2 linked regions of the Prosthecobacter debontii genome follow. The protein of the gene in region 1 interacts with the protein of each later gene in a pairwise test. Links are inferred from orthologs where the notes say so. Each region holds a gene or a part of one and is shown on either strand. Other genes may lie near its edges.

The links. Proteins that work in one complex are often made in the same cells at the same time.
Region 2: the proteins of accC (region 1) and ribD interact in binary tests that used the Escherichia coli proteins (3 or more experiments, as listed by UniProt). The link is inferred for Prosthecobacter debontii from one-to-one orthologs.

The regions. Positions count from the first base shown.
Region 1 is NZ_FUYE01000003.1:17,394-22,045, forward strand. Bases 1,662-4,652 are described here. They hold accC (acetyl-CoA carboxylase biotin carboxylase subunit), read right to left. Parts: upstream 3,843-4,652; coding sequence 2,481-3,842; downstream 1,662-2,480. Other genes in these bases: B5D61_RS04875 (Ig-like domain-containing protein), read left to right, coding at 1,662-2,347; accB (acetyl-CoA carboxylase biotin carboxyl carrier protein), read right to left, coding at 3,950-4,483; B5D61_RS04890 (pseudouridine synthase), read right to left, coding at 4,563-4,652. Also shown: more of B5D61_RS04875, read left to right, coding at 1-1,661. UniProt on the Escherichia coli protein: This protein is a component of the acetyl coenzyme A carboxylase complex; first, biotin carboxylase catalyzes the carboxylation of the carrier protein and then the transcarboxylase transfers the carboxyl group to form malonyl-CoA.
Region 2 is NZ_FUYE01000007.1:28,825-33,477, reverse strand. Bases 623-3,614 are described here. They hold ribD (bifunctional diaminohydroxyphosphoribosylaminopyrimidine deaminase/5-amino-6-(5-phosphoribosylamino)uracil reductase RibD), read left to right. Parts: upstream 623-1,588; coding sequence 1,589-2,641; downstream 2,642-3,614. Other genes in these bases: rnhA (ribonuclease HI), read left to right, coding at 3,180-3,614; B5D61_RS11645 (D-glycero-alpha-D-manno-heptose-1,7-bisphosphate 7-phosphatase), read left to right, coding at 2,638-3,183; B5D61_RS11655 (sugar phosphate isomerase/epimerase family protein), read right to left, coding at 623-1,472. In the rest of the region: B5D61_RS11660 (hybrid sensor histidine kinase/response regulator), read right to left, coding at 1-275; more of B5D61_RS11655, read right to left, coding at 417-622; more of rnhA, read left to right, coding at 3,615-3,671; B5D61_RS25705 (GDSL-type esterase/lipase family protein), read right to left, coding at 3,693-4,653. UniProt on the Escherichia coli protein: Converts 2,5-diamino-6-(ribosylamino)-4(3h)-pyrimidinone 5'-phosphate into 5-amino-6-(ribosylamino)-2,4(1h,3h)-pyrimidinedione 5'-phosphate.

The sequences.
Region 1 (4,652 bases):
CCCTCTCTCGGTCGATGGTAGCCCTTGCCTTCAAGGGCTTGTTCAGTCTTACACACTGAAATATTTGTTCGCTTTCTTATTAAGTTTAATCGCACTAGCGTCACCACCACCTGCACATGCAGATCCAACGCTTGATGATCTCGTCATCGTTGATGTGGGTCCAGATTCAGCCGAGGTGAAGGTCGAACTTCCGTCTCTCTTTATTGGCACGGTCAAACTGATCTACACCGATGAGGAAGGCACAACGAATGAAGTCGTTAAGCTCAACGTCAATGCACTCAACTTGGTCGACCTTACGCTGCCTATCCAAGTCACAGGCCTTGTCCCGGATACCGCCTACACTGTCCGCGCAGTGGCTACGGGCCTTTTGGGTACAGTCTACAATACCGCAGATGCGGTTCTTGAAACTCTGCCACTCGATGGCGACCCACTCCTCGACCTAGTGGCGGTGGAGGTAGGAACGGAGTCAGCAGAGTTGAACATTGAGTTACCAGAACTTTTTACGGGCACGGTGACTGTCGTTTACGAGGATGAAAACGGAAATGTGAACACGGAGGTGATCACCGACGTGGCCGGTCTAACCAGTCTGGACGTCAATCTGAATGATCTCCTTGCAGGCACCACTTATACTGTGCAGGCCTTAGTGGATGACCTCCTTGGGACGATCACTGAAACGGTAACTATCATTGTGGACACACTCCCACTACCAGCTACTGAAGCACCTGAGGCGGTCACCACCACGGCCACGAACATCACCACCACCAGTGCGACCTTGAACGGGACAGTCGATCCCAACCAGTCTTTAACCGTCTATTATTTCGAGTATGGCAAATCTACCGCCTACAGTAGCAGCACGCTCCCCGCTCCCCTCGTCGCGGGTGACAGCCCGGTGGCAGTTCCAGGTCCGATCAGTGGTCTGACGCCCAACACACTCTACCACTTCCGCATCGTCGCCACCAACAACGCTGGCACCAGCCGTGGCAGCGATGCCACTTTCACTACAGAGGCAGTGCCACCCAACACTCCTAACACAGCGCCTGTGGCATCGGATGACTTCATGTATCCCCAAGGAAACGCCACCTCCGTCGCAGTGCTGGACAACGACACCGATGCGGAGGGCGATCCCCTCACCATCTCAGAATTCACCCAGGGCACGAGCGGCACTGTGACGACGGGTCCCGACAACACGTTGGTTTACACGCCGGGACGTAATTATCGGGGGACAGATTCCTTCACCTATACCATCACAGATGGTGAGTTCAGTGATACAGCCACTGTTTACGTCCAGGACTACTACCAAGCCACCACCGGTATCTACAACGGTCTTGTCTCCAACACGACTCCGACGAATCGCAACACGGGTGTTCTTACATTGAAGGTCAACAAACGCAGCTCTTACACCGGCGTGCTTCAACTTGGCGGCCTGAGATATCGTTTTAAAGGTGCCTTTGACCCTTCCGGCAATTCGGTCGTTAATGTCAATCGATCCAAGCTTACGCCAGTCAACATCAGCCTCCATCTCAATCCTTTCCGTGGAGCAGTGGAAGGCACGATCCTGGTGGATAATTTCAGTTCGACTACTGTAGCGAAACGCTGCCCCTATAACATCAAGTCTAACCAGACTGCACACTACGGCCGCTACAATGCTGTGCTGAATCCCGCCGTCGGCCCCAATGTGCCGTTAGGCAACGGTTACATGGTCTTCAGTATAGGCAAGACCGGAGGGGTCCGCGTATCTGCCAGACTGAGTGACAATCGCCCATTTACCACCTCAGCTTATCTCGCGGCAGACGGCACCTTCCCTCTCTACAATGGCATCTATCCAGCCAATTTCAGCGAACGTGGCAGCTTGGGTGGCCTAGTCACCTTGGAAAATCCTGCCACGGCAGGCAACGGCAGCCTGACGGCCAGTAGCACTCTACGGTGGTACAAGCCCCCTCAGAGATCGGGCTTGTATGCTTCTGGTTTTACTGCCGACGTGGATCTAACAGGGTCTCGCTATGGAAAACCTGTCACTGGAACTCGTGTCTTCCAGGTGGACAATAGCAATGGTCAAGTGAAGGTGACTATCACAGATGGTAACCTGAGTTCCCCGATTTCTGCCACCTTCATCTGGGCCACGAACAATAAATTGGTCGCCACGGGTCCAAATCCGGGAAATGTGCAGATCAAGATATCACCAAGCACTGGGGCATTCTCAGGTAGGTTTGTAGACCCAGGTACTGGGCTAAAGAGGAGCTTTCGAGGGGTGATCACTCAGCGGCAAAAATATGGCAGCGCCCTATTCCAGGGCTTCACTCACACTGGCACTGTCACCCTTTCTGAAAGTGGCTTCGAACCTAACTGAATCTTCGACACTCCAACAATTCGTTAATTCCTGCATAAACCAAACGGCGCAGTCCTAGCGGGCTGCGCCGTTTTTTTGAATACTTTGCTGTGAACGTTAACGTCTTGAACAAACAATCGTTAACACGCCCATCTTACCCTTTCATCCCTTCCTGGCGGAGGAAGTTCTCCACCCAGGTGATGTCATACTGGCCGTTTTGAAAGTCACTGGTGGTCAGCACTTTGCTCTGGAGAGGGATCGTGGTCTTGATGCCCTCCACCACGAACTCACCCAAAGCACGGCGCATGCGACGAATCGCGATGTCTCGCGTAGCCCCCGTGACGATGAGCTTGGCGATCATCGAATCATAGTAAGGAGGCACTTCGTAACCGGAATAGACGTGCGTGTCTACGCGCACGCCACGACCACCGGAGGTATACCACAGATTGATGCGGCCTGGGCTGGGGGCAAAGTTACGGGACGGGTCTTCAGCATTGATACGGCACTCGATGGAGTGACCGCGTGCGGTTGCATTCAACACGTGTTCACTTAGAGGCAGGCCTGCAGCGATGCGGATCTGCTCCTTGATGAGGTCACAACCATAAACTTCTTCCGTGATCGGGTGCTCAACCTGGATACGGGTATTCATCTCCATGAAGTAGAAATCTTCACCCTTGTTATCCACGAGGTATTCGATGGTGCCACAGTTTTCGTAACCGATCTCTTTGCAGATCTTCACGGTGGCGTCGCCCATACGCTTACGCAGGCTGTCGGACATTTTCGGGCTGGGACATTCCTCAATGATCTTCTGGTTGCGGCGCTGCATGGAACAGTCGCGCTCACCCAAATGGACCACGTTGCCATGGCTATCCGCCACCACCTGGAACTCAATGTGGTGAGGCTTCTCGACGAGCTTTTCCATGTACATGGAGCCGTCACCGAAGCACTTCAGAGCTTCCAAAGAAGCAGCTTGGAAACTGGAAATCAAAGTCGCTTCATTGAGCACCGGACGCATGCCACGACCACCGCCACCGGCGCTGGCCTTGATGATCACAGGATAACCAATTTTACGTGCCCACTCGATGGCTTCCTCTTCGGAAGTGATGAGACCTTCAGAGCCTGGAGTCACTGGCACACCCGCCGCACGGGCGGTGGCACGAGCCACGTTCTTGTCCCCCATCATGGAGATCACGCGGGAGCTAGGCCCAATGAACTTGATTTTGCACTGTTCGCACACGTCGGCGAACTCGGCCTTTTCAGACAGGAAGCCATAACCAGGGTGGATAGCATCCACGTTAGCGATCTCAGCGGCGCTGATGATACGGCTGATTTTCAGATAGCTTTCCGTGCTGGGACCAGGCCCAATACAGATGGCTTCATCGGCCAAGTGGACGTGCATGGAATCCACATCTGCCTCGGAATACACAGCGACGGTTTTAACATCAAGTTCTTTACAGGCGCGAATGATGCGGACGGCGATCTCACCACGGTTGGCGACGAGGACTTTGCGGAACATGCGGGTGCGGGAGGGAAAGAGAGAGGGTGCTTAATTGAGACGATTGACGCCCTGACTGCCTGACCATCAAGTGGCTCAAGCAGTCAAGAGTAAGCTCACAGGTTGTCTTAGACCTTCAGCTCAAACAGGGGCTGACCGTATTGCACGGGCTTGCCATCCTCCACCAGAATGCGGGCAATGGTGCCACGCATCTCGGCTTTGATTTCATTCATCACCTTCATGGCTTCAATGATGCAGACATTGCTGTTTTCATCCACTGAGTCACCGATGTTGGCGAAAGGCTTCTCACCAGGAGCAGCGGAGCGGTAGAAAGTACCCACCATCGGGCTGTTGATCGTCGGACCGGCAGGCTCCGAAGCAGCAGGAGCTGAAGCGGCGGGGGCAGCACCTGCTACAGGCACCGGAGCGGCGGCGACTGGAGCCGCCAAGGCCATCGGGGCGGCGGCAGAAGCCATCGGCAGATTTTTCAGCAGCTCTTTAGCCGCCTGGAAGTCAGAGCCGCGGCGCAGCTCCACTTTCGATCCTTGGGTTTCGAAATTGAAATACGTGAGATCGTTCTCGGCCATCAGGGCCACGATCTGTTTGATCTGCTTCAGGTCCAAAGCTGTGGCCTCCTTGTCGTTTGATTTTGTGTCGTCCATTAATGGGATGTGAGTGCGATTGGCGGTGATGAGGTTAGCCCCTCTCACTCGCGTGGCAAGAATAAAGAGAATCCGTGTTTTACGGACGACGACGTGGGCCTTTTTTTGCAGGCGGGCGGGTATTTCCTCCAGCCCGAGGTCCTCGACCTGCCGAATCCGCCCGACCGGA
Region 2 (4,653 bases), on another replicon or contig:
ACGGATGCATCCATGTCTCCGGCTGCGAGATCGGCGATCCCCATGCCGCGAAGCCCTTTCTCAGGTTCGACTCCAATCAAAGCGGCCGCTGTGGCATTGCTGAAAAGAACCTTGGGGCCGGACTTCTCATGCGTTTCGGCTTCCAGGATCATCACCGCTTCTGGAACCTGATCCACGGCCACTCGTAGGAAGTAGTTGGCCGTTTTCATTTGGTGTAGGCCAGCTTCTAATTCAGCCAGAGTCTCGGGGCGCAGGGTATCGGGAGAAAGAGTCATGGCAGCCACGTAAAATTATGGCACCACTTAGCTATACTAGATAATTAAGTAAACTTTAATTTTCGGGAAGCCGATCTTTTTTGCCTCTCAGTTTTGAAATTCGAAGTCCGAGATCACACCCTGAAGGTGCCCTCAAAAACTCTATAGATTAGTCTGTAGCCAGGAGGTGCTTCGCTCCAGCTCGGCCTTCTGATAAGCGATTTCGGCCTCTTTTTTCTCGGGACCTTCGGGGGCTTTGAAGCTGGGGATTTCCTGGCCTTTTTTCATCATGCCGAGCCAAGCGGCAAAACTGGCTGAGTCCCGATAGCTCTCCGGAAAGGGTTTCCAGAACTCGTCTTTTTTAAATGCGAAGGGGCGGGCAAAGCCGGAGATGGTCTCCACCTGAAGAGGAACGCCAGGGGCCAGCTCAGCAAAACGTTTGGCATAAGCTTTAAAATCCACCAAGCCCTCTCCCACGGCGGTCCACTGGACCATGGCACCTTCCTCAGTTTCCCAGACCATGCTGCCACGGACGCTGGAGCAGACCGTCAGTGGCCCCAGGACTTCCAGGTGTGTCAGAGGTTCTTCCAGAGCCCACACGGCGTTTCCGGGGTCAATATTGGCTCCGACATAACTTTTGCCTGCCGCTTCAATCAAGGTTTTCAATTCTGCGGACTGCATGTCCCCCGCATGGTTTTCGATGGCGATTTTGATGCCTTCAGCTTCGGCGCGAGACTTGTTGGCCTGGATGACTTTGACGGTTTCCTCCATGTGCTTCTGGATGCCGCCATCGCTGCTACGGTCCTTCTGATTGCCCAAGTAACAACGAGCCACGGGAGAGCCCAGGGCCTTCGCCACACGAATGGTCAGAGCGAGGTGATCCTCCGCCGTGCCGTAAGTGTCTTTCCAGGTGTTGGAGGTGGGGCACACACAGCCTGTGCCCACGTAGAGTTTCAGCCCGGCGTTGTCCGCCTTCTCTTTGAGGCTCTTCAGATAAGCTTCTTCGAAGTTTTCAAACACATGCAGCTCCGAGATGAAGCAGGTGTCCAGCTTTAAGCTGGCGGCATAGTCGATGAATTGCCCTGCCTTCCAGCCCGTGCCACGGACCGCGAAGTGGTCCATCCCGATTAGGGGCCGCGAGGTGGAGGCTTTCAGTTTGGAAGCGGTCAGGGCTGCCGTGGTGAAAGCAGACTGGTAGAGAAAATCGCGGCGGTTCATGAAATCAGGAGTCAACACAGAGCCCTCAGTACGGTCAAGCCTAGGCTTCCCTGTCAGCAAGTCCTGTGAAACCTGCCTTGTGGGATGAAAAGGAGCGCGTTATGGAAAACAACACCATGCCAACGATCGATTCTGAAACCGACTCTCACTGGATGAGTCTTGCTCTCGAGCAAGCTCGGCAGGGAGTCGGATTCACCAGTCCAAATCCCGCGGTTGGGGCGGTGATCGTGTCTGGTGGGGAAATGATTGGCCAGGGCTACCATCGAAAGGCTGGGCAACCTCACGCGGAGATCGAAGCGCTGAGAGATGCCCAGAAGCGTGCGCCTGACCAAATCGCCGGGGCGACGATTTACGTAACCCTTGAGCCCTGTAGCACGCAAGGTCGCACCGGTGCCTGCACGGTGGCGATTCAGTCCGCAGGCATTCAGAGAGTCGTTTGGGGGGCAGACGATCCCAATCCCGCTCACGCAGGGCGTGCACAAGAGCTGCTCGAAGCGGTGGGAGTGACGGTGACGCGGGGCGTGCTACGTGAGGCATGTGAAGACCTCTTGCGTCCATTTGCCAAATGGATCACCACCGGGCTGCCCTATGTGATTGCCAAAGCTGGACAGAGTCTGGATGGACGAATCACTCGTCCTGCGGGTGAAGGCCAATGGATCACGAGCGAAGCGGCTCGGGCTCATAGCCAAGGGTTGCGTGCGCGGGTGGACGCCATCCTCATTGGGGCAGAAACTTTGCGACGAGATAATCCGCGCCTGACCCTGCGCAATGGCAGTCTCAAAGAGCAGCCCTGGCGAGTGGTGCTCACACGTGGAGGGGACTTGCCTGCGGAGTCGCGTTTGTTCACTGATGAGCATCAAATGCGGACTCTGGTGCTGCGTGACCTCAGCTTTAAAGATGCGCTTAAAGCCCTCGCAGCTCAAGGCATCACCAGCGTTCTGGTGGAAGGGGGCGCCAATGTCCTCGGACAAGCTTTTCGTGAGCATTGCGTGGATGAGGTCTGCTGGTATATCGCGCCCCGTCTATGTGGGGCAGGTTTGCCCGTCTTGGCAGGACCTGAGTGGGCACAGTCTGTCGCTTTGGATAAAGTCTCTATTTTGCCCATTGGAGATAATGTTTGTATCGCAGGCCTGCCTGTTTGGCCTAACTTTGAATCTGTTATTGAATGAGTCGTCCGGCTGTTTTTTTTGATCGTGATGGGGTGGTGAATCTTTCTCCAGGACCGGGGTATGTTCTGGACTGGGAGGATTTTCATTTCAGCCCAGGCATCCTTGATGCCCTGAAGTTATGCAAAACCCGTGGTTATGCCACGGTCCTGGCCACCAGCCAGCAGGGGGTGGGCAAGGGGCTTATGACCCAAGCGACGCTGGATGATATCCATGCTCGCATGCAGGCCCGTTTGGCTGAGCAGGACGCGGCTTTTGATGGCATCTACGCTTGCACATGCCTTTCCAAAGATCCCGGTTGTACCTGTCGCAAACCAAGTGCCGAAATGCTGCTTAAGGCCGCCGAGGAACATGATCTCGATCTCAGCCGCTGCATCATGGTCGGGGATGCAGATCGCGATATCCAGATGGGGACGAATGCGGGGGTGCCCGTGACCATTCGCATCGAAAGCGAGAACCCCCATGTGATCGCCGCCACCCATACGCTGCCGGATACGACTGGTTTGGCGGAGCTGTTGAAATCTCTCCTTGCTAGCGAAGCATGACCTCCGTGATCATCTACACCGACGGCGCTTGCAGCGGCAATCCCGGCCCTGGGGGCTATGGAGTGCTTCTCCAGAGTGGCAAGCACATCAAGGAACTCTCACAGGGGTATCGCAAGACGACGAACAATCGCATGGAGTTGCTGGCCTTGATCAAAGGCCTCGAACTGCTCAATCGCCCTTGTGAGGTCACGCTTTATTCAGACTCTCGTTATGTCGTGGATGCGATTCAGAAAAACTGGGCCAAGAGCTGGAAAGCACGTGGCTGGGTCAAAGCCGATAAACAACCTGCTGTGAATGCCGATCTCTGGGATCGTGCGCTGAAGGTGCTGGAAAAGCACAAAGTTACGCTGCGTTGGGTGAAGGGCCATGCCTCGAATGAAGGCAACAATCGCTGTGATCAAATTGCCGTGGCCGCTTCGAAGTCTGGAGCCTTGCTGGTGGATGAAGGGTATGAGCGGGCTAAGACGCCACCGGTTTCACTGTTATAGCAGGCGTGAAGCTATATAGGCTCACTTCTTCCATCGGATTCTCGCGACATAGACGCTGTTGTCCGCGCCAAAGGCGTTATCGGGTGGGACGATGATATTGGGCGGCGTGTTTTGCATCCATTCCGCGACGGTGACCCAGGTCTCATTCTCGTTCACTTCGGTGACGGCGAAGTTGCCCAAACGGACCCCACGCTCTGGAACCAGGATGCATTCGGTGGAGCGGATCACTTTAAGGGTTTCCGGGTTCACCTGAGCCATGACCAACGGTGCACGGTGACGCACTATGTGGTCGTTGTTCAATCCTTTGCGATTGTAAGCCAGATACAATCCTTGGTTATGAGACACCCAATGCTGTTGGGTGTTGTAGTTGCCGAGATCGCTGCCGTCATCGAATTGCCATGGCTGGATGGGGCCATAGTGCAGACCATCCTCGCTGGTGGTGACGTAAGCGGCGGTGTCGTTGCGCAGGGTCAGGTAAAAGCGTCCTTGGTAACGGGTGAGTGAGGGTTCATAGACACCCCGTCCCGATTCTAATTTCAGGTCATTGCCCTGCTCGATATACTTCAAGGTTTTGCCGTCGAATGCACAGCGCAACACCGTGACGTTGTAATACTTGTCACCATCACCTTTGAAATAGATGGGTAGAAGAATATCGCCGTTTTCGAGATCGAAACGCTGCACACAGCCGGCGCCGGAATTAAAGAACTTGGCTGCCTTGGGCATGTCTAAAGTGCTCCATGAAGACCAAGTGCGCTCCTTTTCATCATACACAGCATACGCGGTGCTGCGCTGAGGATTGTGCATCACCTTATTGTTCTCATACTGAACCGTGTGACCTGTGCCGAGAAGCTTGCCGGATTTTGCATGCCATTTGGGGGTGAAGTCACATGCGGCTATGATGGTGCCGTCCGGCTTGGTTCGGCGACCCAAAGTTTCTTCGTGAGGCTTGGGCTCACTCCAGGTTTTGCCCAGGTCATCGGTG